3 regions of the Enterobacter sp. JBIWA008 genome follow, and region 1 is predicted to be linked to each of the others. Evidence: predicted binding sites of a transcription regulator. Region 1 holds the regulator's gene; each other region holds the start of a gene.
The links. Region 1 encodes PhoB, which activates phosphate uptake and scavenging genes when phosphate is short. Its sites were predicted from a motif close to CTGTCATAAAACTGNCNNAT; they were not measured.
Positions count from the first base shown of each region.

Region 2: the regulator PhoB is predicted to act here: its motif matches at 1,747-1,766, upstream of pstS (phosphate ABC transporter substrate-binding protein PstS).
Region 3: the regulator PhoB is predicted to act here: its motif matches at 6,355-6,374, upstream of kdgR (DNA-binding transcriptional regulator KdgR).

Region 1 is NZ_CP074149.1:1,048,619-1,058,840, reverse strand. It holds partial or broken gene KGP24_RS05145 (DUF2339 domain-containing protein) at 1-501, opposite strand, end outside; gene malZ (maltodextrin glucosidase) at 590-2,407, opposite strand; gene proY (proline-specific permease ProY) at 2,548-3,921, opposite strand; gene brnQ (branched-chain amino acid transporter carrier protein BrnQ) at 4,003-5,322, opposite strand; gene phoR (phosphate regulon sensor histidine kinase PhoR) at 5,732-7,027, opposite strand; gene phoB (phosphate response regulator transcription factor PhoB) at 7,049-7,738, opposite strand; gene sbcD (exonuclease subunit SbcD) at 7,926-9,131, shown strand; gene sbcC (exonuclease subunit SbcC) at 9,128-10,222, shown strand, end outside.
Region 2 is NZ_CP074149.1:4,796,035-4,806,256, reverse strand. It holds gene pstC (phosphate ABC transporter permease PstC) at 1-537, opposite strand, end outside; gene pstS (phosphate ABC transporter substrate-binding protein PstS) at 619-1,659, opposite strand; gene glmS (glutamine--fructose-6-phosphate transaminase (isomerizing)) at 1,981-3,810, opposite strand; gene glmU (bifunctional UDP-N-acetylglucosamine diphosphorylase/glucosamine-1-phosphate N-acetyltransferase GlmU) at 4,160-5,530, opposite strand; gene KGP24_RS23255 (F0F1 ATP synthase subunit epsilon) at 5,669-6,088, opposite strand; gene atpD (F0F1 ATP synthase subunit beta) at 6,109-7,491, opposite strand; gene atpG (F0F1 ATP synthase subunit gamma) at 7,523-8,386, opposite strand; gene atpA (F0F1 ATP synthase subunit alpha) at 8,438-9,979, opposite strand; gene atpH (F0F1 ATP synthase subunit delta) at 9,992-10,222, opposite strand, start outside.
Region 3 is NZ_CP074149.1:2,881,261-2,891,482, forward strand. It holds gene rlmA (23S rRNA (guanine(745)-N(1))-methyltransferase) at 1-585, opposite strand, end outside; gene ftsI (peptidoglycan glycosyltransferase FtsI) at 651-2,369, opposite strand; gene cspE (transcription antiterminator/RNA stability regulator CspE) at 2,589-2,798, opposite strand; partial or broken gene KGP24_RS13915 (DUF2627 domain-containing protein) at 2,812-2,956, opposite strand; gene KGP24_RS13920 (MBL fold metallo-hydrolase) at 3,482-4,471, opposite strand; gene KGP24_RS13925 (YebO family protein) at 4,495-4,785, opposite strand; gene mgrB (PhoP/PhoQ regulator MgrB) at 4,860-5,003, opposite strand; gene KGP24_RS13935 (YobH family protein) at 5,166-5,405, shown strand; gene kdgR (DNA-binding transcriptional regulator KdgR) at 5,472-6,263, opposite strand; gene KGP24_RS13945 (MFS transporter) at 6,468-7,817, shown strand; gene htpX (protease HtpX) at 7,868-8,749, opposite strand; gene prc (carboxy terminal-processing peptidase) at 8,942-10,222, opposite strand, start outside.

The DNA.
Region 1 (10,222 bases):
CAGCAGAACAATAGCAAACAGCGCGGTTGCCACGAGGCGCAGCTCAAGCGGGAACAGGGAATGTTCAACGGTATAACGCAGCAGGAATGAAAGACCAAGGAAGAGCAGCAGGATCCCAAGCTTCGCCAGCGGATTACCCTGCATGAACCAGCGCACCAGCGACGTCAGTATGCCGCCAAAGGCAGAAAGCTGTTTTGCCGCAGGCGCCGGGGCTGGGGCGGGTTCTGCCACTGCAGCGGGAGTATCGTGGCGCCAGGGGTCGACAGGCGCGGGAGCGTCCTCAACGGCCGGCGAGCTCACAGCCGCTGGCGCGGTGGTTTGCACCGGATCCGGCTCTCTTTCAGGTACGCCGCGCTGCTCAAGCGCCTCAATGCGCTGGCGTAGCCGGGCGATCTCCTGTCGCGCCGCCGTGCTTCGGTTAAAGCCTATAACCGCAAGCACGGGTGCAACCACCAGCGCAAAAACCAGGAGCAAACAGCCAAGGATGTAAAGCTCGTCCATGTTTCCACCTTCACCGTAAACGATCCGTTAAGATTGACACAAATAGTTGCATTTGCGCCATCTTAAAAGGTGGAAACATTAGCAGGTCTTAGCTGCCGGACCAGATCGTCGCGGATATCGCAGGCAGCGCCAGCACGCCGTCCTGTATCGTCGCCTTGCCCTCTTTATTCTTCCACATAGCCACCTTCAGCAGCGGTGAATCATCCAGCACCACTTCGCAGGCTTCGCCCCGATTAATCGCCACCAGCACGCGTTGCTGGTTATAAACGCGAGCAAACACCACCACGTTATCGTGGGCGTACACCACCTGACAGCCGCCGTAGCGAAGGGCGAGACTCTGCTTACGCAGCTTCGCCAGCCGCTGATACAGGCTCAACAGCACCCTGTCCTGTTTCGCTGACTCCCACGGGAAGGTTTTGCGGCAGAACGGATCGTTATTGCCGTCCAGCCCCACTTCGTCTCCATAATAGATGCACGGCACGCCCGGCCAGGTGAAGAGCCAGGTCACCGCCAACGGCATACGCGCCACATCCTTGCCGAGCAGGGATTTAAAGCGGGCGGTATCGTGGCTATCGAGCTGGTTGAACATCCGCAGCTGCTGCTGATGAGACAGACCGGCGCGATAGTTCTCCATCCACGCTATGCAGGTTTCAGCGTCGATATGATTCGGATCGTAGGAGATATCGGTGTTAGCGAGGAATCCCCACAGCGGGAAGGTAAAGCCACGATAGTTCATCGCCGCATCTTCCGCATCGTTCTGCAGCCACTGGCGCGCGTCGCCAAAGTGCTCGCCAAACACGAACGCCTCCGGCCGGGCCGCTTTTGCCGAGCGCGCGATCCCGGCGACGTGCTGAAGGTTATTCCGCGCCCCGCCCGCTTCGCCGAGCATATGCACTACGTCCAGACGCCAGCCGTCCATATTCCACGGCGCTTTCAACCAGTGGCGGACGATGCTGTCTTCGCCGCCGTAGATTTCATTCACGAGCGTTGGCGACTGGAAATCCAGCTTCGGCAGGCTCGCGTAGCCCAGCCAGTCCAGCGCACGGCCCTCCTCGTTAAAGCTGTACCAGTCGCGCTGCGGCGAATCCGGGTTATGGCATGCCCCGCCCATCGACTGGTTATGACGGTCAAACCAGGCGTGCGAATCTCCGCTGTGGTTGAACACGCCGTCCAGAATAAGGCGCATGCCTTCGTTTTGGGTGTTCTTACGCAGGCGCAGCAGCGCCTCGTCACCGCCAAACTGCGCGTCAACGTGGCGATAATCTTCGGTATCGTATTTGTGCACGCTCGGGGCTTTAAATACCGGGTTGAGATACAGCGCCGTCACGCCGAGCTTTTTCAGGTAGGGCAGCTTTTCGCTGATGCCGTCGAGATCGCCGCCGTAAAAAGTGGATCCACCAGCCTGAGCGGTTAACGGTTCGTCCCACTCTTTCAGGATAATGTCGTGGCCCGCCGCATGGTGGTGATAAATCTTGTCCTGGTCGGCAGTGCGTTTTTCGCTGCGCGCAAAACGGTCCGGGAAAATCTGGTAAAAGACCTGGTCGTTAACCCACTGCGGGCCGTTATCCGGGTAATCCACAGCAAACTGCTCCAGCCGGGCGGGCGGGAAACGGCTAAACCCCTGCGGGGTAAACCACAGCTGACGGTTGTTCCACAAAAGCTTAAAGCTGTAGCGGCGGCGCGGCTGTCCGCTACGCAGGTCGATATTCGCCCGCCAGGCGGTGATCCCCGGCTGCGGCTGGCTGCGCAGCTTGTGCATTTTCAGCCCAGTCTCTTCGTTATCGATTTCGGCGCGGAGCGTCACGCGTTCAGGCTGATTTTCACCCGCCAGCCAGAGCGTAATCACAAGGTTGTCTTTGTTTTGCTTAACAAATGGGGCAACCGGAAGGTGCCAGGCGTTTAACATCACGAATCCCCTTAGATGAAATTGACGTCACCTTGCCACAGGGTGGTTAAGGATAGCTCACCATGACGTGATTTATTGGGGGAGGAGGACGGGGGATGAGGCAAAATTCCCTCTCCCGCAGGGAGAGGGCATAAAAAATATTACTGTGCTTCCGCCAGCTGACGGTCGCGGCGGCATTTAAACACCCAGCCCACCAGCAGCAGGACGATCCACGCGCAGCCCACGTAAAGGGAAATGCGGGTGTCCGGATGGTAGCCAATCAGGCCAATGATAAACACCAGGAAGATCAGCCCGACGACGGTCGTCGCAACGCCGCCCGGTACTTTGAACTTCAGCGCTTTCGCCTCATCCGGCGACAGACGACGGCGGAAGGCAATCTGCGACAGCAGGATCATAATCCACACCCACACCGTCGCGAAGGTCGCCAGAGACGCGATCACCAGGAAGACGTTCTCCGGCATGATGTAGTTCAGATAAACCGAGAACAGCAGCGCCACGGTCATCACCACGACGGTCACCCACGGCGTGCCGCGGCGTGAGGTTTTGGCGAACACCTTCGGCGCGCTGCCCTGCTCCGCCATGCCGTGCAGCATACGGCCCACGCCAAAGACGTCACTGTTGATCGCGGAAAGCGACGCGGTCAGCACCACAAAGTTAAGAATGCTGGCCGCAAAAGCAATCCCCATATGCTGGAAGGTCAGAACAAACGGGCTACCGTTGGTACCCACCTGATTCCATGGGTAGATGGACATAATCACGAACAGCGTACCCACGTAGAACACCAGAATACGCATCGGCACCGAGTTGATGGCGCGCGGAATGGACTTCTCCGGATCTTTTGCTTCCCCGGCGGTGATACCGATAATCTCAATGCCGCCGTAGGCGAACATCACCATCTGCAGCGACATGACCATCCCGAGCCAGCCGTTGCTGAAGAAGCCACCGTTGCTCCAGAGGTTATGGATACCGGTCGGCTGCCCGCCGTTGCCGATTCCCCAGATGATGATGCCGAAACCGGCCACGATCATGATGATGATGGTCGCGACCTTGAAGAAGGAGAACCAGAACTCCAGCTCGCCGAACACCTTCACGCTCATCAGGTTGACGGCGCAAATGATCAGCACAACGCTCAGCACCCAAATCCAGTGCGGCACCGCCGGGAACCAGACGCCCATATAGATGCCAAACGCCGTCACGTCGGCAATCGCCACAATCAGGATTTCAAAGCAGTAGGTCCAGCCGGTGATAAACCCGGCCAGCGGGCCAAGGTTTTCCTGCGCGTAGCGGGAGAATGAGCTGGCGGACGGGTTGTGAACCGACATTTCGCCAAGGGCGCGCATGATGATATACGCCGCCACGCCGCCGATGATGTACGCAAGCAGAACGCTGGGACCGGCCATTTTGATGGCATCTGCCGAGCCATAAAAAAGACCGGTGCCGATAGCAGAGCCCAGCGCCATAAAGCGGATGTGGCGCGTGCTCAATCCACGTTTAAGTTTGTTAGTGCTTTCCATTTAAATCTTGCCATTCAACACGAAAAAAACAAAAAACCACGGGGCCTTAAGCCCCGTGGTTAAACAGTTTGTTGCCGTTGATTAATGAGCGTTCGATGCAACCTGACGCCCTGCAGCACGGTCCCAGATAATGGCCAGAACCAGTGCAACAACGGTAGGCATCAGCCAGGCCAGCCCCTGCTCGGACAGCGGCAGACGCTGTGTCCATGCTGGCAGTATGTGTGCGAAAGCTGATGCTTTAATCCCGTCAAGGATACCAAAAATCAGGCTGATAAACATGGCTGGCGCAATAATTCGTGAAGAGTTGTTCCACCACGGGCGAGTAAAGCTCAGCACCACCAGCACGATACACGGCGGGTAAATCGCCGTCAGCACCGGAATAGAGACCTGAATCAGGTGACTCAAACCGAGGTTGGACACCGCCATGGAGAAGATGCCGAGGATAAACACCAGCGTGCGGTAAGAGAGCGGCAGATACTGTGCAAAAAACTCTGCGCAGGCGCAGGTCAGGCCAACCGCGGTTACCAGACAGGCCAGGAAGATGAGCGACGCCAGCAGCATACTCCCCGCACCGCCGAAGGTGTGCTGAACGTAGGCGTGCAGGATAGCCGCACCGTTGGCGTTCTGATCGACCAGCATGGCGCTGTCGGAGCCCAGGCGGAACAGCGCCAGATACAGCAGCGTCAGCCCCACACCGGCCATCAGACCAGCCCAGATGGTATAGCGTGTCAGCAGACGCGCTTCGGTCACACCGCGGGAGCGCGCGGCGTTAACGATAACGATACCAAATACCATAGCGCCCAGCGTATCCATCGTCAGATAGCCGTTCACAAAGCCGTTAGAGAATGCGGCGTTTTTATAGGCGTCCATCGCGTCGCTAATCGGGCCAGCGGGCCACACGACGGCAGCTACAGCCAGAACAATAAGCGCCACAATTTTCAGCGGAGCCAGGAAGTTACCCACGGTATCCAGCAGCTTACCCGGATAGAGGGAAACCAGAATCACGATCGCGAAGTAAATCAGGCTGTAGATAAACAGCGGCATCGCACCGTCACCGGTCAGGGGAGCAATACCCACTTCGAAGGACACGGTTGCCGTACGCGGGGTCGCAAACAGCGGACCAACGGCAAGATAGCAGACGGTTGCCAGCAGAACGCCCGCCACTTTACCAATCGGGGTGCTGAGGCTATCCACACCGCCGCCGACTTTCGCCAGCGCGATGACGGTCAGAACCGGCAGACCTACGGCAGTAATCAGGAAACCAAACGCGGCGGTCCAGACGTGTTCTCCCGCCTGTAAGCCAACCATTGGAGGGAAAATGATGTTGCCTGCGCCAACGAACAGCGCAAATGTCATAAAGCCCAGCGCGATGATGTCACGCGATTTTAAGTGATGGGTCATAAAACCTTACTGCCTGTGGATGTGGTGTTGAAAACGTTGAGATTTTCGATATCCCTGACGGGACGATACAGCCGAAAATTTGCTCAATTTCAGCGGGAAATGCTCCCGTCCAGGCGTGGAGAAGAATAGTTTTTCGATTTACCACGCAAATACAGTCGGTCTGACAGTATCTGGGGCGCAATTTAAACGCTTATAACGTTTAAAGGCAAGGTGGGATCGCAAAACCAGAACAATATGCCAGCATGAAAAAACGTACCAGCACAATACGCTATTTATAAGAAAAACCCATGGCTAATCATGCGAACAAAAAAGAGACAACCGTATAAAATTCATCCGCGTTTCGCTTGACTGCAAAGCAAACGGGCCAGCAGATGCTGACCCGTGGAAAGGTAAAATGACACGCCTGCCGTCAGGCGATCTTTTTGGCAATTAATCGTTCCGGGATCACGAAGCTGAAACGGGTACCTTTACCCAGGGTACTCTGAATATCGAGACGGCTTTCGTGGTGATTCAACGCATGTTTCACAATTGCCAGCCCCAGGCCGCTTCCGCCCGTCTGCCGCGATCGCGCTTTATCCACGCGGTAGAAGCGCTCGGTCAGACGCGGAATATGTTCCGGCGCGATCCCCGGCCCGTTGTCCTCAACGCTAAACTCGGCCCCCGTTAGGGTATGGTGCCAGCGCACCACGATATCCGTCCCTTCCGGCGTATGATTCACCGCGTTGTACACCAGGTTGGAAATGGCGCTACGCAGCTCATCTTCACTACCCAGCACCTTCAGCGTGTTGTCGACGTCAAAGGTCAGGTGATGCTTTTTGTGGCTTAACGTCTGCGCTTCACGCTCCACAACCCGCAGCATCATCGGGACATCAATGGTGTCATTCAGCGCGAGCGTTGGCGCCGCTTCAATCTTCGAGAGGGTCAAAAGCTGCTTCACCAGGCCTTCCATCCGGTGCGTTTGCTCCCGCATGGTGTGCAGCGCTTTTTCACGCGGCGCACCTTCCAGCGTTTGCTCCTGCATCATCTCCAGGTAGCCCTGCAGCACGGTCAACGGGGTACGCAGTTCGTGGCTGACGTTGGCGAAGAAGTTGCGACGTGCCCCTTCCAGCTGGTGCATCTGGGTGACATCGCGCGCCACCATCAGCCACTGCTTATCGCTGTAGGGCATTACGCGGATCTCCAGATGGCGACCATTATTGAGCTTCAGATTGTGCGGGCGGGTAAAATCACGCTTTTTCAGGTACAGCGTGAACTCGGGATAACGCAAAAGGTTGAGGATATTCTGGCCATTGTCGTCGGGCCAGCGCAGGCCCAGCAGCTGTTGAGCAAGGCCATTACACCAGAAGATCGTCCCTTCTTCGGTCGTAAGAATAACGGCATCCGGCAGTGACTCAGCACCGCTGCGAAAACGCTTAATCAGGCTTCCCAGCTCGCGGCGTCGCTTTTTATTACGCATCTGCATCTGATGCAGACCGTAGAGCAGCGGCTCCCAGCTGCCGCTTCCCGGCGGCGGCGTCATACTTCGGTCAACCCACAGCCACCAGGAGAGACGCAGCAGGTTCCAGAAATGCCAAATCAGCAGCCCGGTGACCGACGCCAGCAGAAACCACGGCAGGTGTCCAAGAAAGGCCCCCAGTAGGAAGGCCGGAATACAGCATAAGATCAGTTCAAAGACGAGCCTTTTCCATGACAGACGTTCCAGCACGCGTCACACTCCTGTCATTGTTCAGAAACGGGTAGAAAAACGATAACCCGTGCCGCGGACCGTCTGCACCATACGATCGTGGCCGCTCAGTTCCAGTGCTTTACGCAGGCGGCGAATATGTACGTCAACCGTCCGGTCTTCGACATACACGTTAGTTCCCCAGACGTTATTCAGCAACTGCTCGCGGCTGTAAACGCGCTCCGGGTGGGTCATAAAGAAGTGCAGGAGTTTAAATTCGGTAGGCCCCATGTCGAGAGGATTTTCACCGGTCATCACGCGGTGTGAGGTGGGGTCAAGGCTGAGGCCCTGCATCTCAATCACCTCTTCCACCGCCATCGGCGAAATACGGCGCATCACGGCTTTAATGCGGGCCACCAGCTCTTTGGGGGAGAATGGTTTGGTAATGTAATCGTCCGCGCCGGTCTCCAGACCGCGCACGCGATCCTCCTCTTCTCCGCGCGCCGTAAGCATCACAACCGGGATGTCGCGGGTCAGCGCTTCACGCTTCAGGTGTTTGATAAACTGCAGTCCGGAGCCGCCAGGCAACATCCAGTCCAGCAGGATCAGATCGGGCCAGGGTTCATTCAGCTGGTTCACCGCGCTGTCATAATCCTCCGCTTCAACCGGCTGGAAGCCGTTTTGCTCGAGCACGAAGCACACCATTTCACGAATTGGAGCTTCATCTTCTACGACCAGAATACGTCTCGCCATACTTTGCCCTGTCTTATCTTATTTAAGTTACAAGTTTGTAATGCGGCGTCATTATGCGTCAGATTTATGACAGATTTATGAAAAACAGTACCACGATAACGGGCAAACGGTTGTTTTATTACAGCGGTTATTTTCCCGTCTCTGAACGTTTATAATCCTGCTTTCTCTTTTTTGCCACGGATCAGCTATGCGAATACTTCACACCTCGGACTGGCATCTGGGTCAAAATTTTTACAGCAAAAGCCGTGCGGCTGAACATGAAGCGTTCCTGAACTGGCTGCTGGAAACGGCCCGGACGCACGAGGTGGACGCGATTATTGTGGCGGGTGATATTTTCGACACCGGTTCGCCGCCAAGCTATGCGCGTGAGCTCTACAACCGCTTCGTGGTAAATCTGCAGCAAACCGGCTGTCATCTGGTGATTGTCGCCGGTAACCATGATTCCGTCGCAATGCTGAATGAATCCCGCGACATCCTGGCCTTCCTTAACACTACCGTGGTGGCCAGTGCCGGACATGCTCCGCAGATCCTGAAAAAACGTGACGGTACACCTGGGGCGGTACTGTGCCCGGTTCCCTTCCTGCGCCCGCGTGATATCGTGCAGAGCCAGGCGGGGATGTCCGGCGGAGAAAAACAGCAGCATCTGCTGCAGAGCATCACTGACTATTATCACCAACAATATACCGATGCCTGCTCCCTGCGCGGCGAGCAAGCCATTCCGGTGATTGCCACCGGCCACCTCACCACCGTCGGTGCCAGTAAAAGTGACGCGGTACGTGACATCTATATTGGCACGCTGGATGCCTTCCCGGCACAAAATTTCCCGCCAGCGGATTATATCGCACTCGGACATATTCACCGGGCACAGGTCATTGGCGGTTGCGAGCACATTCGCTACTGCGGCTCGCCCATTGCGCTCAGTTTTGATGAGACCGGCAAAGCCAAATGTGTTCATCTGGTGAGCTTTAGCGAGGGCAAACTCAGCGCCGTTGAGTCGATGGAGGTCCCCGTCACCCAACCGCTGGCGGTGCTGAAGGGCGATCTGGCGGCCATTACCGCCCAGCTGGAGCAATGGCGCGACGTCCAGCAAAATCCCCCCATCTGGCTGGATATCGAAATCACGACCGATGACTATCTGCATGATATGCAGCGTAAAATCCAGGCGCTGACGGAAGCGCTTCCCGTCGAGGTCTTACTGGTACGCCGCAGCCGCGAACAGCGCGAGAAAATTCTGCTGGGTGCGCAGCGTGAAACGCTCAGCGAACTGAAGGTGGAAGAGGTATTTGAACGCCGTCTGTCGCAGGAAGAGATTGACGACACAACGCGCGCAAGGCTTAACGAGCTGTTCCTTCATACTCTGCACGCGCTCGCTGATGAGGAAGAGAACGCATGAAAATTTTGAGCCTGCGTCTGAAAAACCTCAACTCCCTCAAGGGCGAGTGGAAAATTGATTTTACCGCTGAGCCGTTTGCCAGCAACGGGCTGTTTGCCATCACCGGCGCGACCGGGGCCGGTAAAACCACCCTGCTTGACGCTATCTGTCTGGCGCTTTATCACGAAACGCCGCGACTGCAGAAGGTCTCCCAGGCGCAAAACGACCTGATGACGCGCGACACCGCCGAGTGCCTGGCGGAAGTGGAATTCGAGGTAAAAGGCACTGCCTACCGCGCGTTCTGGAGCCAGAACCGCGCGCGCAACCAGCCTGACGGGAACCTGCAGGCGCCGCGCGTGGAGCTGGCGCGCTGCGAAGATGGCAAAATCCTGGCCGACAAAGTGACGGATAAACTCGAGCAAACCGCCGCGCTCACCGGGCTGGACTATGGTCGCTTTACCCGCTCCATGCTGCTCTCGCAGGGGCAGTTTGCCGCCTTCCTCAATGCAAAACCGGGCGATCGCGCCGAGCTGCTGGAGGAGCTGACCGGTACGGAGATCTACGGCCAGATTTCAGCGATGGTATTCGAGAAACATAAGGCCGCCCGTAACGCGCTTGAGATGTGCGAGGCGCAGGCCGCAGGCGTTGTGCTACTGAGCGAAGCGCAACAACAGCAGTTACAGCAGAGTTTGCAGGCACTTACTGACGAAGAGAAAACCCTGCTGACTCAGCAGCAGAACCAACAGCGAGATTTTCAGTGGCTGACGCGCAACGATGAACTTATTCGCGAGCAACAGCGCGTAATGTTCTTGCAACAGCAGGCGCAGCACTCCCTGAAGGAGGCCGCGCCTGAGCTGGCAAAGCTCCAGCTTGCGCAGCCCGCCACCCAGCTTCGTCCTCTGTGGGATAGTCAGCAAGAGCAGACCACGCGCCTCGGGCAGACAAAGCTGCGCATTGTCGAAGTAAATACTCGCTTACAGGCCAAAACCGCGCAGCGCTCGCGCATCCGGCTTACGGCACTGCGTACCCATCAACAACTGCAGACCGATCTGACAACCCAGGCAACATGGCTGACGGCGCATGAACGTTACCGGTTGTGGGGCCAGGAGATT
Region 2 (10,222 bases), 1.1 Mb from region 1:
GATGGCGAGGATCACACCTGCCGCCAGAATGCCGATACCGAAAGCCGGGCCAGAGAACAGGGCCCCCACAAACGGAATGGCGGAAAGCACGTTACCGACCGGTTCCTGGAAGTATGTGGCGAACAGCGGAGCAAAGATGAACAGACCCCACATGCCGTAAACGATACTTGGAATGGCCGCCAGCAGTTCGATGGCAATACCCAGCGGGCGTCGCAACCAGCCCGGCGCCAGCTCCGTCAGGAACAGGGCAATACCAAAGCTCACCGGAACCGCAATCAGCAGGGCGATGAACGAGGTCACCAGCGTGCCGTAAATCGGCACCAGGGCACCGTAGATGTCGTTCGGCGCGTCCCACTCTTTGGTCCACAGGAAGGAGAATCCGAATTTCTGGATGCTCGGCCATGAGGAGAAAATCAGAGACACGATAATGCCGCCCAGCAGCAATAGCACAATCAGCGCAGCCAGTTTAACCAGCGCGCTGAAAATCATGTCACCTTTTTTACCCGGAGGGTTAAATGCAGGCTTGGTTGCAGCCATAAATTACTCTTCTGTTAAACGCGTTTACGAAATGGGCGGGTTAGCGCTAGCGCCACCCGCCATTTTCGTCAGAATGCTAAATTAATACAATGCTTTACCGCTGCTGTCTTTCACGTTGGTTTTCCAGGCAGCGCGAATCTGCTCAACCACGTTGTCCGGCAGGGTGGCGTAATCCAGGGCGTTGGCCTGTTTGCCGCCGTTTTTGTACGCCCAGTCGAAGAACTTCAGCACTTCGGCGCCCTGCTCAGGTTTCTTCTGCTCTTTGTGAACCAGGATGAAGGTGGTAGAGGTGATTGGCCACGCACCTTCGCCTTTCTGGTTAGTCAGATCCTGCGCGAAGGATTTGCTCCAGTCAGCGCCTTTCGCCGCGTTAGCGAAGTTCTCTTCGGTCGGGCTAACCGGTTTGCCGTCGGCTGAAACCAGTTTGGTGTAGGACAGGTTGTTCTGCTTAGCGTACGCGTATTCTACGTAGCCAATAGAGCCAGGCAGACGCTGTACGAACGCGGCGATGCCGTCGTTACCTTTACCGCCCAGGCCGGTTGGCCAGTTAACGGTAGAGCCGGAGCCGACTTTAGATTTCCACTCTTCGTTCACTTTTGCCAGGTAGCTGGTGAACACGAAAGAGGTACCGGAACCATCCGCGCGGCGAACCACGGCGATGTTCTGAGAAGGCAGCTTCAGGCCTGGGTTGAGTTTAGCGATCGCTTCGTCATCCCATTTTTTGATTTTGCCCAGGTAAATGTCACCCAGCGTTTTGCCGTCCAGCACCAGCTCACCCGACTTCACGCCCGGCAGGTTGATGGCCAGAACCACACCACCGATCACGGTCGGGAACTGGAACAGGCCTTCCTGAGCCAGTTTGTCATCAGACAGCGGAGCGTCTGATGCGCCGAAATCAACAGTGTTCGCGGTAATTTGTTTAACGCCACCGGAGGAGCCGATACCCTGATAGTTAACCTTGTTACCGGTTTCTTTCTGGTAGGTATCTGCCCATTTGGCATACACCGGCGCAGGGAAGGTTGCACCAGCGCCAGTCAGGCTTGCTTCTGCAAATACAGAGAACGCGCTCAGAGATAAGGTCGCGGCGACAACAGTTGCGACAGTGGTACGCATAACTTTCATAATGTCTCCTGCAAGATTTTCGTAAATCGTTGTTTAGTGGCTACGATGAGCAAAATAGGACAAACAGGTGACAGATAAATGTACGAATTATGACAGTTTTATGACAATGAAAATTTAACTTAAAATACCGCATAATAAAGCTTAATTTTCATCGTGTTAGCCACTTTTATGACAACACGTTTTCAGAAATATTTTCTTTATGTGACACTGAAAAAAGTAGCTGAAGATGACAAATTGTCATTATTAAAAACGAGAAAGGATTGATTAAAAACAAGCCGGGCGGGATAAAAAAGCTCCACCCGAAGATGGAGCCTGAAGGGATTATTCTACGGTAACCGATTTCGCCAGGTTACGCGGCTGGTCAACGTCGGTGCCTTTGATCAGCGCAACGTGATAGGCCAGCAGCTGCAGCGGAACGGTGTAGAAGATTGGTGCGATAACCTCTTCCACATGCGGCATCTCGATGATGTGCATGTTGTCGTTGCTGACAAAACCGGCATCTTTGTCGGCGAAGACGTACAGAACACCACCGCGGGCGCGCACTTCTTCGATGTTAGATTTCAGTTTTTCCAGCAGTTCGTTGTTAGGTGCCACAACGATGACCGGCATATCCGCGTCAATCAGCGCCAGCGGGCCGTGTTTTAGCTCGCCAGCCGCATAGGCTTCAGCGTGAATGTAGGAGATCTCTTTCAGCTTCAGCGCGCCTTCCAGCGCAATCGGATACTGATCGCCACGACCCAGGAACAGGGCGTGATGTTTGTCAGAGAAATCTTCCGCCAGCGCTTCAATGCGTTTGTCCTGAGACAGCATCTGCTCAATACGGCTTGGCAGCGCCTGCAGACCATGAACGATGTCATGCTCAACGGACGCATCTTCGCCTTTCAGACGCGCCAGCTTCGCCACCAGCATCAGCAAAACGGTCAATTGAGTGGTAAACGCTTTGGTGGAGGCCACGCCGATTTCGGTGCCAGCCTTGGTCATCAGGGCCAGATCGGACTCACGCACCAGGGAAGAGCCGGGGACGTTACAGATGGCCAGAGAGCCCAGGTAACCCAGCTCTTTAGACAGACGCAGCGCTGCCAGCGTATCCGCCGTTTCGCCGGACTGGGAAAGGGTGATCATCAGGCTGTTACGACGCACAGCGGATTTGCGATAGCGGAATTCAGACGCGATTTCCACATCACACGGCACGCCCGCCAGGGATTCAAACCAGTATCGAGAGACCATACCGGAGTTGTAGGAGGTGCCGCAGGCTACGATCTGAATATGCTCGACCTTGCTGAGCAGTTCGTTCGCGTTTGCACCCAACTCGCTCAGATCCACTTCACCATGGCTGATGCGCCCGGTCAGGGTGTTTTTGATGGCGTTTGGCTGCTCGTAAATCTCTTTCTGCATGTAGTGACGGTAAGCGCCTTTGTCGCCCGCGTCGTACTGCAGGTTAGATTCGATCTCCTGGCGCTTCACCTGCTCGCCTTTGGTATCGAATACGGTCACGCTGCGACGGGTCACTTCCGCGATATCACCCTCTTCAAGGAAGATAAAGCGACGGGTAACCGGCAGGAGCGCAAGCTGATCGGAGGCGATAAAGTTTTCACCCATACCCAGACCGATAACCATCGGGCTACCGGAACGCGCTGCCAGCAGCGTTGACGGGTCGCGGGAGTCCATGATCACCGTACCGTATGCACCGCGCAGCTGAGGGATAGCACGCAGCACCGCATCACGCAGCGTGCCGCCCTGCTCCAGCTCCCAGTGCACCAGGTGAGCAATCACTTCGGTGTCAGTTTCAGAGACGAAGTTGTAGCCGCGCGCTTTCAGTTCTTCGCGCAGCGGTTCGTGGTTTTCGATAATGCCGTTGTGCACCACCACGATGTGTTCAGACACATGCGGGTGCGCGTTACCTTCAGACGGCTCGCCGTGCGTCGCCCAGCGGGTGTGCGCAATACCGGTACCACCGTGCAGCGGATGTTCTTCCGCGGCCTGGGCCAGCATCTGCACTTTACCGAGACGACGCAGACGGGTCATATGACCTTCTGCATCGACAACGGCCAGACCGGCAGAGTCGTAGCCACGGTATTCCAGACGACGTAAACCTTCGAGAAGGATTTCAGCAATATCACGCTGCGCAACTGCGCCAACAATTCCACACATAATTTTAGATTCCGAATTTAGGCATTATGCCTGCGTTGTCGCTGACCTGTATTTTCCCTGCGTCTTTCACGCTGCGGCTGCGTTGGCTTCTCGTACTCGCCACGGTCACTTACTTAAGTAAGCTCCCATGGACTCATACGCTTGCCGCCTTGCCACAACGCGAAATCCTTTGGGTAACGCCCTTTCCGGGCACCCCGAGCCTTGTAGAGAGTGGGGTTATTTTTATGGGTACTGCTTGTGGGGGGAGATATATATTTATCTCCTCTCCCGGGTTTGCCTGATGACGGCTACGCCTTATCAGGCCTACTCAATCGCAGGGCGGGTAAGCATAGCGCCACCCGCCTTGTTGTTACTTTTTCTTCACCGGGCGTTTCCAGCCCTGCTTGCTGACCTGCGGAACGCGGCTTAACACCAGCTCGTTCTCGGCCACATCGCGCGTAACGGTTGTTCCGGCGGCAATGGTCACCCCGTTACCCACGGTAACAGGCGCCACCAGCTGCGTATCGGAGCCAACGAACACATCATCACCGATGATCGTTTTAAATTTATTCGCGCCGTCATAGTTACAGGTAATCGTCCCTGCACCAATATTCACGTTATTGCCAATTTCCGCGTCGCCCAGATAGGTCAGATGACCGGCTTTCGAGCCTTTACCCAGACGCGCTTTTTTCATTTCCACGAAGTTACCCACGTGAGCGCCTTCCAGCAGCTCAGCGCCCGGGCGCAGACGCGCAAATGGGCCTATGGTACACGCCGCATCCAGACGGGCATCTTCCACCACGCTGTACGGGCTGATTTCGCAGTCGTCACCAATGACGCTGTTTTTAATCACGCAGCCGGCGCCAATTTTGACGCGATTGCCCAGCGTCACGTGACCTTCGAGGATAACGTTCGTATCAATTTCAACGTCACGACCGTGAGATAACGAACCACGCAGATCGAAACGCGCCGGATCGCGCAGCATCACGCCCGCCAGCAGCAGTTTTTCAGCCTGTTCGGACTGATAAATACGCTCCAGGCGGGAAAGCTGCAGGCGGTTGTTCACACCGTCCGTTTCGCTAATGCGCTCCGGATGAACGGCGGCAATTTCACGCCCTTCGTGGTACGCCATCGCAATGATGTCGGTGATGTAGAATTCACCCTGCGCGTTGTTGTTGTTGAGTTTGGACAGCCAGCGCTTCATGTCCGCACCATTGGCAATCAGGATACCGGTGTTGATCTCCTGAATCTGGCGCTGTTCATCGCTGGCATCTTTATGCTCAACAATACCCGTGACGTTGCCGTTTTCACGGGTGATGCGGCCATAACCGCTTGGATCGTCCAGCACGACGGTCAACAAACCGATGCCGCCCTGCGGTTTGGCTTCACGCAGGCGAGTCAGTGTTTCAACGGAGATCAGCGGGACATCGCCGTAGAGCATCAAAATGTCTTCGTCATCCGCAAAGAATGGCGCTGCCTGCTGCATCGCATGGCCAGTACCCAACTGTTCGGCCTGAAGCACCCAGTTGAGCTTGTCATCGCTCAGCGTCTTTTTAAGCAGATCGCCGCCGTGGCCGTAGACCAGGTGGACCTGACTGGCACCCAGTTCATTCGCTGCATCAATGACATGCTGCACCATTGGCTTTCCTGCAAGCGTGTGGAGCACCTTAGGCAGATCGGAATACATGCGGGTCCCTTTGCCAGCGGCAAGGATCACCACGCTCATCGCACTGTTTGACATACGCATCCTGACGGTAGTTTGAGTGTGAAGTAAAAACGTTTGATGCTTAAAATTCTACATCTTTTTCATCATGAATTAAGGCCGAAAAAAAAAGCCAGCCTGGTATCCAGACTGGCTTTTGTGCTTTTCAAGCCGGTGTTACATCGCTTTTTTGGTCAACTCGATAACGCGCAGTTTCGCGATCGCTTTGGCCAGCTCCGCAGACGCCTGAGCGTAATCCACGTCACCATGAGAGCTGCTAATGTGCTCTTCAGCCTTACGCTTCGATTCCAGGGCTCGCGCTTCGTCGAGATCCTGTCCACGGATAGCGGTATCGGCCAGAACGGTCACACTGCCAGGCTGCACTTCAAGAATGCCGCCGGACAGATAGATAAACTCTTCGTGACCGAACTGTTTAACGATGCGGATCATACCAGGCTTAATGGCGGTGAGCAGCGGTGCGTGACCCGGGAAAATACCCAGTTCACCTTCACTACCCGTTACCTGGATTTTCTCGACCAGACCAGAGAACATTTGTTGCTCTGCGCTGACGACGTCCAGGTGGTAAGTCATTGCCATATCACCCTCCGATTAAGGCGTTAAAGTTTTTTGGCTTTTTCCACGGCTTCGTCGATGGAACCAACCATGTAGAACGCCTGCTCCGGCAGGTGATCGTATTCGCCTTCCATGATGCCTTTAAAGCCACGGATGGTGTCTTTCAGGGAAACGTATTTACCTGGAGAACCGGTGAATACTTCCGCAACGAAGAACGGCTGGGACAGGAAGCGCTGGATCTTACGCGCACGTGCTACCACCAGTTTGTCTTCTTCAGACAGTTCATCCATACCCAGGATGGCGATGATGTCTTTCAGTTCCTGATAACGCTGCAGCAGGGACTGTACGCCACGCGCAGTGTCGTAGTGTTCCTGACCAACAACCAGTGGATCCAGCTGACGGCTGGTGGAGTCCAGCGGGTCAACGGCCGGGTAGATACCCAGAGACGCGATCTGACGGCTCAGTACCACGGTTGCATCTAAGTGAGCAAAGGTGGTTGCTGGAGATGGGTCAGTCAAGTCATCCGCAGGTACGTATACCGCCTGAACGGAGGTGATAGAACCGGTTTTGGTAGAGGTAATACGTTCCTGAAGAACACCCATCTCTTCCGCCAGCGTAGGCTGATAACCTACCGCTGAAGGCATACGACCCAGCAGTGCAGATACTTCCGTACCGGCCAGGGTGTAACGGTAGATGTTATCAACGAACAGCAGAACGTCACGGCCTTCGTCACGGAACTTCTCAGCCATAGTCAGACCGGTCAGCGCAACGCGCAGACGGTTTCCTGGTGGCTCGTTCATCTGGCCGTAAACCAGGGATACTTTGTCCAGAACGTTGGAGTCGGTCATTTCGTGGTAGAAGTCGTTACCCTCACGAGTACGTTCACCTACGCCCGCAAACACTGAGTAACCGGAGTGCTCGATCGCGATGTTACGGATCAGCTCCATCATGTTTACAGTTTTACCTACACCCGCACCACCGAACAGACCGACTTTACCGCCCTTCGCGAACGGACACATCAGGTCGATAACTTTGATACCGGTTTCCAGCAGTTCCTGAGAGCTGGACAGCTCTTCGTAGGAAGGTGCCGCGCGGTGGATAGCCCAACGCTCTTCTTCACCGATGTCGCCTTTCATGTCGATTGGCTGACCCAATACGTTCATGATACGACCCAGTGTTGCTTTACCTACTGGGACTTCGATCGGGTGCTCAAGGTCTTTTACTTCCAGACCACGACGCAGACCGTCGGAAGAACCCATCGCGATGGTACGCACGATACCGCCGCCGAGCTGCTGCTGAACTTCCAGCACCAGGCTCTCGTTACCATTCTGTACCTCAAGCGCGTCGTACACGCGTGGTACGGCGTCCTGAGGGAACTCGACGTCCACCACGGCGCCGATTACCTGGACAATCTTTCCAGTAGCCATCTTGAATCCTCTACGTAATTCGTAAACCTGGTTAAACCGCGGCGGCCCCCGAGACGATCTCGGTGAGTTCCTGAGTAATGCTGGCCTGACGAGCTTTGTTGTAAACCAACTGCAGCTCTTTAATCAGGCTGCCGCCATTATCGGTCGCGGCTTTCATCGCCACCATTCGTGCGGCCTGCTCGCTGGCCAGGTTTTCTACAACGCCCTGATAAACCTGTGATTCAACGTAACGACGCAGCAGGGTATCCAGCAGCGGTTTCGGATCGGGTTCATACAGGTAATCCCAGGCTTTATGCTTCAGCTCGTCATCTTCTGATGCCGGTAACGGCAGCATCTGAGTGAGCGTTGGAACCTGAGACATGGTGTTAATGAATTTGTTGCTGACAACGTACAGTCTGTCCAGACGGCCTTCATCATAGGCCTGCAACATCACTTTAACCGGGCCGATCAGTTCGGACAGGGACGGGTTATCACCCATACCGGTCACCTGAGCGACGATGTTGCCACCAACGGAGTTAAAGAAAGAGACGCCTTTAGAGCCGATCATTGCGATATCGCACTGAACGCCTTTTTCAGACCATGCTTTCATATCCGCCAGCAGTTTTTTGAACAGGTTAATGTTCAAGCCGCCACACAGACCACGGTCGGTCGACACCACCAGGTAGCCCACGCGCTTAACGTCGCGTTCTTCCAGGTAAGGGTGCTTATATTCCAGATTACCGTTTGCAAGGTGACCAATCACTTTGCGCATGGTTTCTGCATAAGGACGGCTGGCCGCCATGCGATCCTGCGATTTACGCATTTTGGAAGCGGCGACCATCTCCATCGCTTTAGTGATCTTTTGCGTGTTCTGGACGCTTGCGATCTTACTACGTATCTCTTTTGCGCCGGCCATGAGCTTCTCCTCAATGCCAGGCGGCTTGTCCTGAGACAAGCCGCCGGACGATTACCAGGATTGGGTTGCTTTGAAGGAATCGAGGATAGCTTTCAGCTTGCCTTCGATTTCGTCGTTATAGCCACCGGTCTGGTTGATCTCTTGCATCAGCGGAGCGTGATCACGGTCAACGTAAGCCAGCAGAGCGGCTTCGAAACTACCGATTTTCGCCAGTTCCACATCTTCGAGGTAACCGCGTTCAGCCGCGAACAGTACCAGGCCCTGCTGAGCAACAGACATTGGTGCGTACTGTTTCTGCTTCAGCAGCTCGGTCACTTTCTGACCGTGGCTCAGCTGTTTACGGGTTGCTTCGTCCAGATCGGATGCGAACTGAGAGAACGCAGCCAGTTCACGATACTGTGCCAGCGCGGTACGGATACCACCGGACAGTTTCTTGATGATCTTGGTCTGAGCAGCACCACCAACACGGGATACGGAGATACCCGGGTTAACCGCCGGACGAATACCGGAGTTAAACAGGTTGGTTTCCAGGAAGATCTGACCATCGGTAATGGAGATTACGTTGGTCGGAACGAACGCAGAAACGTCACCCGCCTGGGTTTCAATGATCGGCAGAGCGGTCAGAGAGCCCGTTTTACCCTTCACTTCACCTTTAGTGAAGTTCTCGACGTATTCCGCGTTAACGCGGGAAGCACGCTCCAGCAGACGAGAGTGGAGGTAGAATACGTCGCCAGGGAACGCTTCACGTCCAGGTGGACGACGGAGCAGCAGGGAAACCTGACGATAAGCAACAGCCTGTTTAGACAGGTCATCGTATACGATCAGCGCATCTTCACCACGGTCACGGAAGTATTCGCCCATTGCGCAACCGGCGTATGGCGCCAGGTATTGCAGTGCAGCAGATTCAGACGCAGTTGCTACCACAACGATAGTGTTAGACAGTGCGCCGTGCTCTTCCAGTTTACGAACCACGTTGGAAATGGTGGACGCTTTCTGGCCGATGGCCACGTACACGCATTTGATGCCGGAGTCACGCTGGTTGATGATGGCGTCGATTGCCATCGCGGTTTTACCGGTCTGACGGTCACCGATGATCAGTTCACGCTGACCACGACCGATTGGGATCATGGCATCAACGGACTTATAACCTGTCTGAACAGGCTGATCTACGGACTGACGGTCGATAACGCCTGGTGCGATAACTTCGATTGGGGAGAAGCCATCGTGCTCAACCGGACCTTTACCGTCGATTGGTGCACCCAGGGTGTTAACAACGCGACCCAGCAGGCCACGGCCAACCGGCACTTCCAGAATACGGCCAGTACACTTAACCTTCATGCCTTCGGCGAGGTCAGCGTATGGACCCATCACAACAGCACCTACGGAGTCGCGCTCCAGGTTCAGTGCGATAGCGTAACGGTTACCCGGCAGGGAAATCATCTCACCCTGCATACAATCGGCAAGGCCGTGGATGCGGATAACACCGTCACTTACAGAAACAATAGTACCTTCGTTGTGAGCTTCACTCACAACACTGAACTGAGCAATGCGCTGCTTGATCAGTTCGCTGATTTCGGTGGAATTCAGTTGCATGCTCCAGTCCCCTTAAGACTGCAAGACGTCTGCAAGGCGTTCAAGACGGCCGCGTACGCTGCCATCAATGACCATATCACCCGAACGGATGATTACGCCTGCCATTACAGACTTATCGATTTTGCAATTCAGCTTAACTTTGCGTGACAGACGTTTTTCCATCGCGGCGGTGATTTTCGCAAGCTGTTCATTACTCAGTTCAGTCGCAGAAGTCACTTCAACTTCAGCGGTTGCTTCACTAAG
Region 3 (10,222 bases), 1.8 Mb from region 1:
GTCGTAGATCAGCCCTTTCAGCTCCATCAGATGACGCGGGCCCGGCGTTACGGTGACCACCCATCCGCCCGGTTTCACGACGCGAGCCAGCTCTTCCGCTTTGCAGGGCGCGTAAATGCGGATAACAGCGTCCATGCTGGCATCGTCAAACGGCAGCCGATGGCTGGATGCCACGCAGAACGTTACGTCCGCGTAGCGCTTCGCCGCCGCGCGAATGGCCACTTTCGATACGTCCAGACCGAATGTCAACGCCCCCTTCTCACCGGCAATCCCGGCAAACCGTGCGGTGTAGTACCCTTCCCCGCAGCCGATATCGAGCATGGCGGCTGCTGAATCCGGCAGAATGTCATTCAGCATCTGCGCGACGGTCTCTCGCAGCGGCAAATAGTGCCCGGCATCCAGAAACGCGCGGCGCGCCTGCATCATCTCTGCACTGTCGCCTGGATCGCGGGAGCGCTTATGCTGCACCGGCAGAAGATTCACGTAGCCTTCTTTTGCCATATCAAACTGATGCCCCTGCGGACAGGTATAACTTTTATCTGAGTGCGTCAGGGGGGCGTGGCAAAGGGGACAGCTGAAGGACATGGTGACTCCGGAGCATAATCAAAGGGCGAAGTGTACCGCTATTCGCCCTGGTTATAAACGCCCGGTTAACGCATAACGATAAGGCGATCGGAACCCGCCGGTAACCCGTCAGGTTTCACATTCTCCAGACGCAGCACGTTACCCATAATCTCGCTGAAGACAGGCGCGGAAACGGCACCGCCGTAGTAGGCCCCATTTTGCGGATCGTTAATGACCACTACCAGGGCAAATCGCGGATCGCTGGCAGGCGCAACGCCGGCAGTATAGGCGACGTATTTATCGACGTACTTCCCGCTGTCGTCAATTTTCTTCGCCGTACCGGTTTTCACCGCTACCCGGTAATCTCGAACGGCGGCCTTAACGCCCCCACCGCCGGGCAGCGCAACGCTCTCCATCATGTGCTCCACCTCGTGCGCAATCTCTTCCGGCATAACGCGGTGCCCGATAACGGGTGGATCGATACGCGTAATTGAGAGAGGTCGCTCGAGCCCGAAGCCACCGATCGTGGCGTAGACGTGCGCCAGCTGGAGTGGCGTCACCATCAGCCCGTAGCCGAAGGCAAAGGTCGCGCGATCGAGCTGGCTCCAGTATTTACGATTTGGCAACAGCCCCGCGCTCTCGCCCGTTAAGCCGAGCCCCGTATTTGTGCCAAACCCAAAGTTTCTATAGGTATCAATAAGATGCTGGACAGGCATTGCCAGAGAAAGTCGGGAAACGCCGGTGTCGCTCGATTTTTGCAGGATCCCAGTCATCGTCAGTTCAGGATAATAGCCCACATCGCGGATACGATGTCCGTCGAGGGTATACGGGTGAGTGTCAATCACGCTGTCCGGCTGAACCAGCCCCTGCTGCAGGGCCGTCATCAGCACCAGCGGCTTGACCGTCGAACCCGGTTCGAACGTATCGCTGATCGCACGGTTGCGAAAATCGTTTATCGTCGCACCTTCCCGGTTGTTGGGGTTGAAATCCGGATAGCTCGCCATGGCGAGGATTTCCCCGGTTTGGATATTAATTAGCACCGATGCCCCAGACTCGGCCTTGTTCCAGGCCACGGCATTATCGAGCGCATCTTCGGTGATGGTTTGCAGCCGCTCGTCGATACTTAACTGGATATTATGCGCCGGTGCGGGCGCCACTTCCGTCAGGTTTTCAACCACGCGTCCGTAGCGGTCTTCCCTAACCTGTCGCATACCCGCCTTGCCGGTCAGCTGCGCATTGAAGCTTTTTTCCACGCCTTCAATGCCCTGCCCGTCAATATTGGTGAAGCCAATCAGGTTCGCAGCCACATGGCCGGCAGGGTAAAAACGGCGGGATTCATCGCGCAAGTTGATGCCGGGCAGATTCAGTTTATCGATCCACTTTGCCTGTGCAGGATCGACCTGACGGGCAAGATAAATAAAACGCCCCTGTGGGTTGGCGTTGATTCGCGCCGAGAGCGTGCCGAGGGAGAGATGCAACGCACTGGCCAGCGCCTGCCAGCGTTCATCAAGGCCGACGCCCCCTTTTGCCAGCACCGTTTTAGGATCGGCCCAGACGGCCCGGACGGGCACGCTCACCGCCAGGGGGCAGCCTTCGCGATCCATTATCATGCCGCGCGGCGCATCAATCGACAGCTGGCGCAGGGAGCGCATATCTTCCTGCTTCACCAGATTATCAGGCTTGATGATTTGCAGCCATGCAACGCGGCCCAGCAAAAAAGCCAGACTACAAAAAATAGCTAAACAGAGCAGCACAAAACGCGCTGGCGTGAAATTGCCAGCGGTCGTTATCAATTTATTCTTCACCTGAACCCCAGGACCGTTAAACAACGCCCTGATTTAACGGGAAAAGATGGGTTTAAGGTGGCAAAACAGTGCTACTAACCTCGCAGCTTTGCAACAAGTTACTAACAAGACCGCGAATGGTAATATTTTGAAAGATAAGAGACATAAAAAAGCCCCGCGTTATGCGAGGCTTTATGTCTGAGATTGAAGTGCTAAGCGCTCCAGTCAGCAGCGGTTCGATCAGATAGCAGTTACGTTAACTGCAGCTGGGCCTTTCTGGCCGTCCTGAATTTCGAACTCAACGTTCTGGCCTTCAGCCAGAGTTTTGAAGCCGTTACCCTGGATTGCAGAGAAGTGTACGAACACGTCTTTGCTGCCGTCAGCAGGAGTAATGAAACCAAAACCTTTAGACTCGTTGAACCACTTAACTTGACCTTTAATCTTTGCCATTTTGCAAAATTCCTTAGAGTGTTTTCTTAGCCCGCAGGCATTAACTGAGATAAAACTGAGACATTACTGCATGAGGCACTAATATAAGGTTCGGCAGAGAAGCGGTATTCAACGACAACGTGTTTACTCAGGACTTCTTTACTGAAAATGCCACACATAAACAGAACTGTACCTCGTTTGACCCAAAACGTGTTATCACACACTATGTTTAATATGGCAAGCCATTTTTAAACATGTCTCGATCCGCCGCACAAATTCGAACAGTGCCTGTCAGGTTTTGCACAATTATGCGCATCACGTGCAGACAGCTCTGCTGCGTAACAAAGACCAAGCGTTGCTTGCACAAGCGCTGTAATCTAAGACTTTTTTAACATAGCTCAATCATTACGAACCGTCCAGCAACAAGGAAAAGAAATCTTGCGCCTTGATTGAGTTAGAACAATTTGTGAAAACTTATGCTTAAATCATTGTAACGCGACCAAATTGTTTCAGAGGAAAAACACTGTTAAAAAACAGCTTCCGTCTGTATTAAAATGCACCAGTTAATAAACAGCGTTATGCACCAAAATAATGAAATTTTTATGACTCTGCATCAAAAGAAGGCAAGCAAAACGTTTCGATAAAAATAAAACATTTCTGCGAGCGTTTACATCAAGAATATATGCAACAATTTATCGCTTCGTTTATAAGGATAAATATTCACCAACTTTCAGTATCCTGAAAGAATGATTAACTGGTGCTAAATTATTTAGCGCGTCAGTTAACTCCCGCACAGGTTCATCCAGGGCTTCATCTGCCAGTTCAAACACGCCCCAGTGAATGGGGAACGCCAGAGGGCAACCCAGCTGCTGCCACAATGCCACCGCAGATTGCGGATCCATATGATGGACAGCCATGAACCATCGTGGGGAATAGGCACCTATCGGTAACGCGGCAGCATCGATATGGCCCAGGCGTTCAGGTATCAACAGCAGCTCGGGCGAATACCCCGTATCACCGCTGAACCAGAAACGATGATGTCGACCTTCCATAACCCAGCCGCACCATAATGAGCGATTGCGGTTCCATGGCGTGCGCATACTCCAGTGCTGTGCCGGTACGGCGCTCAGCGTCATCCCCTGCCAGGTGAAGCTCTGCCACCAGTCGAGCTCAACCACGCGTTTTGCGCCCCGGCGGCGAAACCAGCCGGCCAGTCCCAGCGGAACAAAAAAACTGACATCGGGGAAGCGTTTGAGAATACGGCGAATGGTGGCATCATCAAGATGATCGTAATGATTATGGGAGATGACGACTGCATCAAGCTGATGAAGTTGATCGACTGACAGCGCAGGAGGCGTTTTGCGCTGTGGTCCCAGGAAAGGCAGTGGAGATGCGCGTCGTGAAAACACCGGATCGGTAAGGATGATATTGCCGTCCAGCTGCAGCAACACGCTCGCGTGTCCGAGCCACCACACCCCATCTTCATGAGATTGCGTAAGCTCTACAGGTTGCCACCAATGTTGAATAAAGTCTTCATAACCCAGCGCGGGCGGCTTTGGAAAACCGGCCTCTTTACGCGCTTTACGCCAACGGTCAAGGTCGCCGGGTTGATGTCCGACAGGAGTGGTATTACGAAAACCGTCCGGGGTGTGATGTTTCAGGGAGGGGTCATACCAGGGATTTTTCCAGACCACAGCCACCTCCCAGCATAAAAAGATTAACGCTCAGCCACCAGGCGGATAAAGTCATCTTCGTCTTTGTTATCTTCAGCGACCGCGTCTTTCGGCACGTCTTTCTCTTCCGGTTCGTTAGCCTCACACAGACGGCGTAGCAGCGCATTCTGACGTTTTTGCTGATCGAGCAGCGCTTCCAGCAGTTCAATCTGCTCGTTAGTCCGGGAACTGGCGCGGTTCACGAAAAACCAAATGACCAGACCCACAAGCAGAACAACCAAAGAAATCATCAGGGATGCCATATTCAGCAGCCCTGAATTCAGTAACTCACCCATTTCACCACCTCAATAAAAACGTCTATTTTACCACTGGCGCGGAGGAAGGAAATCACCTTGAGAAAAAATGCGTATTACCACGGAATAAACTTATTGATTGCGCAAACGCCGCTAAAAAACTGTACATCCTGATCGCACATCACATTGATCGTCTGCGTCCATAACACCACGCACGCTATCAGCACGATAATCAGAATTACCCAGCGTATTTTTTTCACTCCACACTCCGTCTAAAAACCTGATGTTACAAGGTTATCACGCATATCTTAAACAAGGACTAACTGTACCGCCATCGCGCTTTTTTTCAGAATCGTGCACTTGTTTCATCGTATAAATCATTTACGCTAGCTTTATGATAACAAAGACAAAAGAGGTTAATGATGCGCTTCATCATTCGAACAATTATTGCACTCGCCATCGTCTGGATTGGCCTTCTGCTCACGGGGTACGGTGTGCTCGTGGGAAGCACCGAGAACGCTGCCGGCTTAGGGATTCAATGTAAATATTTAACGGCACAGGGTATGAGCACTGCGCAATATCTGCATACTGAGAGCGGGATCGTTGGCTTAACCCACTGTCCTGTCCTGCGTAAGACATCCGTCGTGATTGATAATGGCTAATCAGTCGGTTAAATAACTTACACAAAAATGCCGCAAAAGATGCGGCGTTTTTTATGCGAGAAGAGATTAAAACGGGTAGTCGTGATAACCCATCTGTTCAGAAATCTTACGTGCGGCAGTGTGCAGAATTGCCACATACTCATGCAGACGCTCTTCGGAGAAGCGTAAGGTTGGGAAGGAGATACTTAAGCCCGCGATCACCACGCCAAAACGGTCAAACACCGGAACGCCGATGCAGCGCAGCCCCTCTTCCTGCTCTTGGTTATCTTCGCCATACCCCTGCTCGCGTACGCGATCGAGCACGTTTAACAGCGCGTCCGTGCTGATAATGGTTCGTGAAGTACTTTGCTTGTATTCCACGCCTTCGAGGATCTGTTTCACTTCCTCACGATCGCGCCACGCCAGCAGAACCTTACCAATGGCGGTACTGTAGAGCGGGTTACGACGACCAATGCGCGAGTACATGCGCAGATTGTACATGGAGTCGATTTTATGGATGTAAACAATGCTGTTTACATCCAGCGCACCGAGATGGATGGTCTCTTTAGTCAGACGAGAGATTTCGCGCATCTGAATATCAGCGCTGCGGATCAGGTCAACATTTTGTAGTGCACGGGCACCCAGCTCAAACAGCTTCAGCGTCAGAGAGTATTTTTCAGATTCTCCTTCCTGGGCAACGTAGCCCAGCGACTTCATGGTTTGTAAAAAGCGATATACGGTGCTTTTAGACATCATCACGCGCTGCGACAACTCTGTAATACCTATTTCACGCTCTTCCCCCAGCGCCTGTAAGATGCCAAACACCTTCAGCACGGAAGAAACAGAATCTGGCTGTTTATCCAAATCCGCAATAGCCATCTACCACCTCATAGAGAGTGTTTTATAAAAATCAGAACCTGTTTTTATTATAAGTTCCCGTCATGTCACCTGCAATCAATCCGCGTTTACTTCGTTACAAATCTGCGACATATCTCAGCTGTAACAGTGCTAAAATAGTTATCATGAGAATAATTTCACGCTGAGCTTTTTTAATCTTAATTAAAAAAGACCCTTTCCGATGGTCTGCCTTTACCCCAGCGGTATGGCGCTATAGCCACCATCATTATCGGTATCTCAATGGCCGTGCTTGACGGCGCAATCGCGAACGTTGCCCTGCCAACCATCGCGAGCGATCTGCATGCCTCTCCCGCCAGTTCGATATGGATAGTGAACGCCTACCAGATTGCAATTGTGGTTTCCCTGCTCTCGTTCTCTTTCCTGGGCGATATGTTCGGTTACCGTCGGGTGTATCAGTGCGGTCTGGCGGTTTTCACCTTCACGTCCTTGTTATGCGCCCTTTCAGATTCACTGCATACCCTGACGCTTGCCCGCATTGCGCAAGGTTTTGGCGGCGCGGCGCTCATGAGCGTAAACACCGCGTTGATCCGCTTAATTTATCCGCAGCGTCATCTGGGGCGCGGCATGGGGATAAACTCGTTTATTGTTGCCGTCTCTTCCGCCGCCGGGCCAACCATAGCGGCGGCGATCCTTTCCGTTGCGTCATGGCAATGGCTGTTCGCCATTAACGTGCCGCTGGGCATTGTCGCTGTATTCTTTGCGCTGCGCTTTCTGCCTGCTAACGGTCCCAAAAGCACCATGCCGCGCTTCGATATGGCGAGTGCGGTGATGAATGCCCTGACCTTTGGCCTGCTGATTACGGCGCTGAGCGGCTTTGCGCAAGGACAGTCTCTGATGCTTACCGGCGCGGAGCTCATCGCCCTGCTGGCGATCGGCTTCTTCTTTGTTCGCCGTCAGCTCACTCTCCCTGTGCCTTTATTGCCAGTCGATTTGCTGCGTATCCCCCTCTTTTCCCTCTCCATTTGCACCTCTGTCTGCTCGTTCTGCGCTCAGATGCTGGCCCTGGTTTCTTTGCCCTTCTTCCTGCAAAGCGCGATCGGCCGTTCAGAAGTGGAGACCGGCCTGCTGTTAACCCCGTGGCCGCTGGCGACAATGGTGATGGCCCCGCTGGCAGGTTACTTAATTGAACGCGTCCATGCCGGATTACTGGGAGCATTGGGGCTGGCGGTAATGGCGACAGGACTTTTCGCGCTGGCTCTGCTACCGTCATCGCCAACCGATCTGGACATCATCTGGCGCATGATCCTGTGCGGCGCGGGGTTTGGCCTGTTCCAGTCGCCTAACAACCACACCATTATCACTTCTGCCCCCCGTGATCGCAGCGGAGGTGCCAGCGGCATGTTGGGGACCGCGCGCCTTCTGGGACAAAGCAGCGGCGCAGCGCTGGTCGCCCTGATGTTTAACCTCGCTGGACAAAACGGTAACCATGTTGCGCTTCTCACCGCAGGTGCCCTTGCCTCCCTCGCGGCGGTCGTCAGCGGCCTGCGGGTGACCCAGCCCAGGATTCAGGCATAAAAAAAGCCGGGCGGAGTGTTCTCCTGCCCGGCTTATTAGAATTCTTAGCGTTACTTCAGGTATTCCCCACTGCGCAGCGCTTCGATACGTTTATCCAGCGGCGGGTGAGACATAAACAGCTCGCTCAGCGATTTGGATTTACCGTTAATGCAGAAGGCCATCATGCTGTTCGCTTCCTGCGGCTCGTAACTGGTTTTCAGGCGCTGCAGCGCGGCAATCATCTTCTCACGACCAACCAGTTTCGCCGAGCCGGCATCCGCGTGGAATTCACGGTGGCGGGAGAACCACATGGTGATGATGCTGGCCAGAATACCGAATACCAGTTCCAGAACCATCGAAACGGCGAAGTAGATCAGCGGATTGCCGTTGCTCTCTTCTCCTTCGTCGCGGTTGCCACCCATAAAGCCTGCCGCAATCTGCGCCAGAATACGGGAGATGAAGATCACGAAGGTGTTCACCACGCCCTGAATCAGGGTCATCGTCACCATGTCACCGTTGGCGATATGGCTGATTTCGTGAGCAATAACCGCTTCGGCTTCGTCACGGCTCATGTTCTGAAGCAATCCGGTGCTGACAGCAACCAGTGACGCATCGCGACGGGCGCCCGTGGCGAAAGCGTTAATGTCCGGGGCATGGTATATCGCCACCTGCGGCATGGCGATCCCGGCCTGACGGGATTGCTGAGCCACCGTATTCATCAGCCACTGTTCCATATCGTTACGCGGCTGTTCAATAACCTCACCACCTACCGATTTCAGTGCCATCCACTTCGACATCAGCAGGGAGATGAACGAGCCACCAAAACCAAACAGCAGCGCCATAATCAACAGACCCTGAACGCTGCTCGACTGAATTCCTGTCAGGCTTAGCACGAGCCCGAAAACCACCATGACCGCCAGGTTGGTGAGCAGGAAGAGCGCGATTCGCATCATAATTTTCTTTTTACCTCAGTTTAACAAAACGCACTATGCGATTACCCACATCGTATGGGTATTGCGGCTATTTTCAAGCATCCGGCGGGCGTAAGTCACCAGAAAGACACAACTTTACACAATTGGAATCTGGCTGACGGAAGGATGCAGAACAAAAAGAAACAGGCACAATTGCTTGTGCCTGTTGGGGGGTTATTTTGCCGGAGCGGGCTGTACGGCAGGCTTCTCTTTTTCCTGATTCGCCAGGTCGAGAGCAATATGCACCGTCTCGTCCAGATACGGATCCGGCTCCTGGTAATCTTTTGGCAGATCATCCAGTTTCTTGAACAGAGGCTTACCTTCACGCTTGAAGCGATCGTTGATACGCGCCAGGCGGGTTGCATCTTCTTCGTTGTTCTCTTTCTCACGCTGTGCGTAGTTCAGAGAAACGATATTCCGCTTATCTTTCAGGGCATTGAACCGTGCAATGTCCTTCATGATGTACTGGAACTCCGGATCTTTCGCGATGCGGTCGTTATGCGCTTTCAGCAGTTCAGGGCCAAATTGCTTCATATCACCCGCTTTCACGTAGGTAGCAGCATTGATGCTGTCCCACGGCAACGCGTTATCTTCAAACTTCTCGCCGGTTTCCGTCTCTTCCGTGCCTGTCGGCATGATGATGTCCGGCGTTACGCCCTTACGCTGCGTACTGCCGCCGTTCACGCGGTAGAATTTCTGGATGGTGTACTGAACCGAGCCCAGCGCAGGCCATTCCGGACGCAGCATCTGATCGTAAATGCGATTCAGAGAGCGATACTGCTGAACGGTGCCTTTCCCGAAGGTTGGCTCACCGACGATCAGCGCGCGGCCATAGTCCTGCATTGCAGCGGCAAAGATTTCAGACGCGGAAGCACTGAAGCGGTCAACCAGGACCACCAGCGGGCCTTTGTAGTAGACCACACCGTCGTTGTCGGCATCTTCACGCACTTTGCCGTTGTTATCGCGCACCTGAACCACAGGACCAGATGGAATGAACAGACCGGAGAGTGAAACCGCTTCCGTCAGCGCCCCGCCGCCGTTACTGCGCAGGTCGATGATAATGCTGCTGACGTTCTGCTTTTCAAGCTTCTGCAGCTGAACTTTCACATCGTCAGTCAGCCCTACGTAGAAGCCAGGAATATCCAGGACACCGACCTTCTCTTTACCCACGGTTTTCACCGACATTTTCACCGCGCGGTCTTCCAGACGGATACGCTCGCGGGTCAGGGTAACGATACGGGTTTTGGTGCCTTTACCGGCAGGCAGAATTTCCAGACGAACCTTGCTGCCTTTCGGACCTTTGATCAGCGCAACCACGTCATCGAGACGCCAGCCGATCACGTCGACCATGTTCTGGCCGGTTTGTCCTACGCCCACAATGCGATCGCCTACGCTAATCGCTTTGCTTTTGGATGCAGGACCACCCGCGACCATCGAATTGATCACCGTGTAATC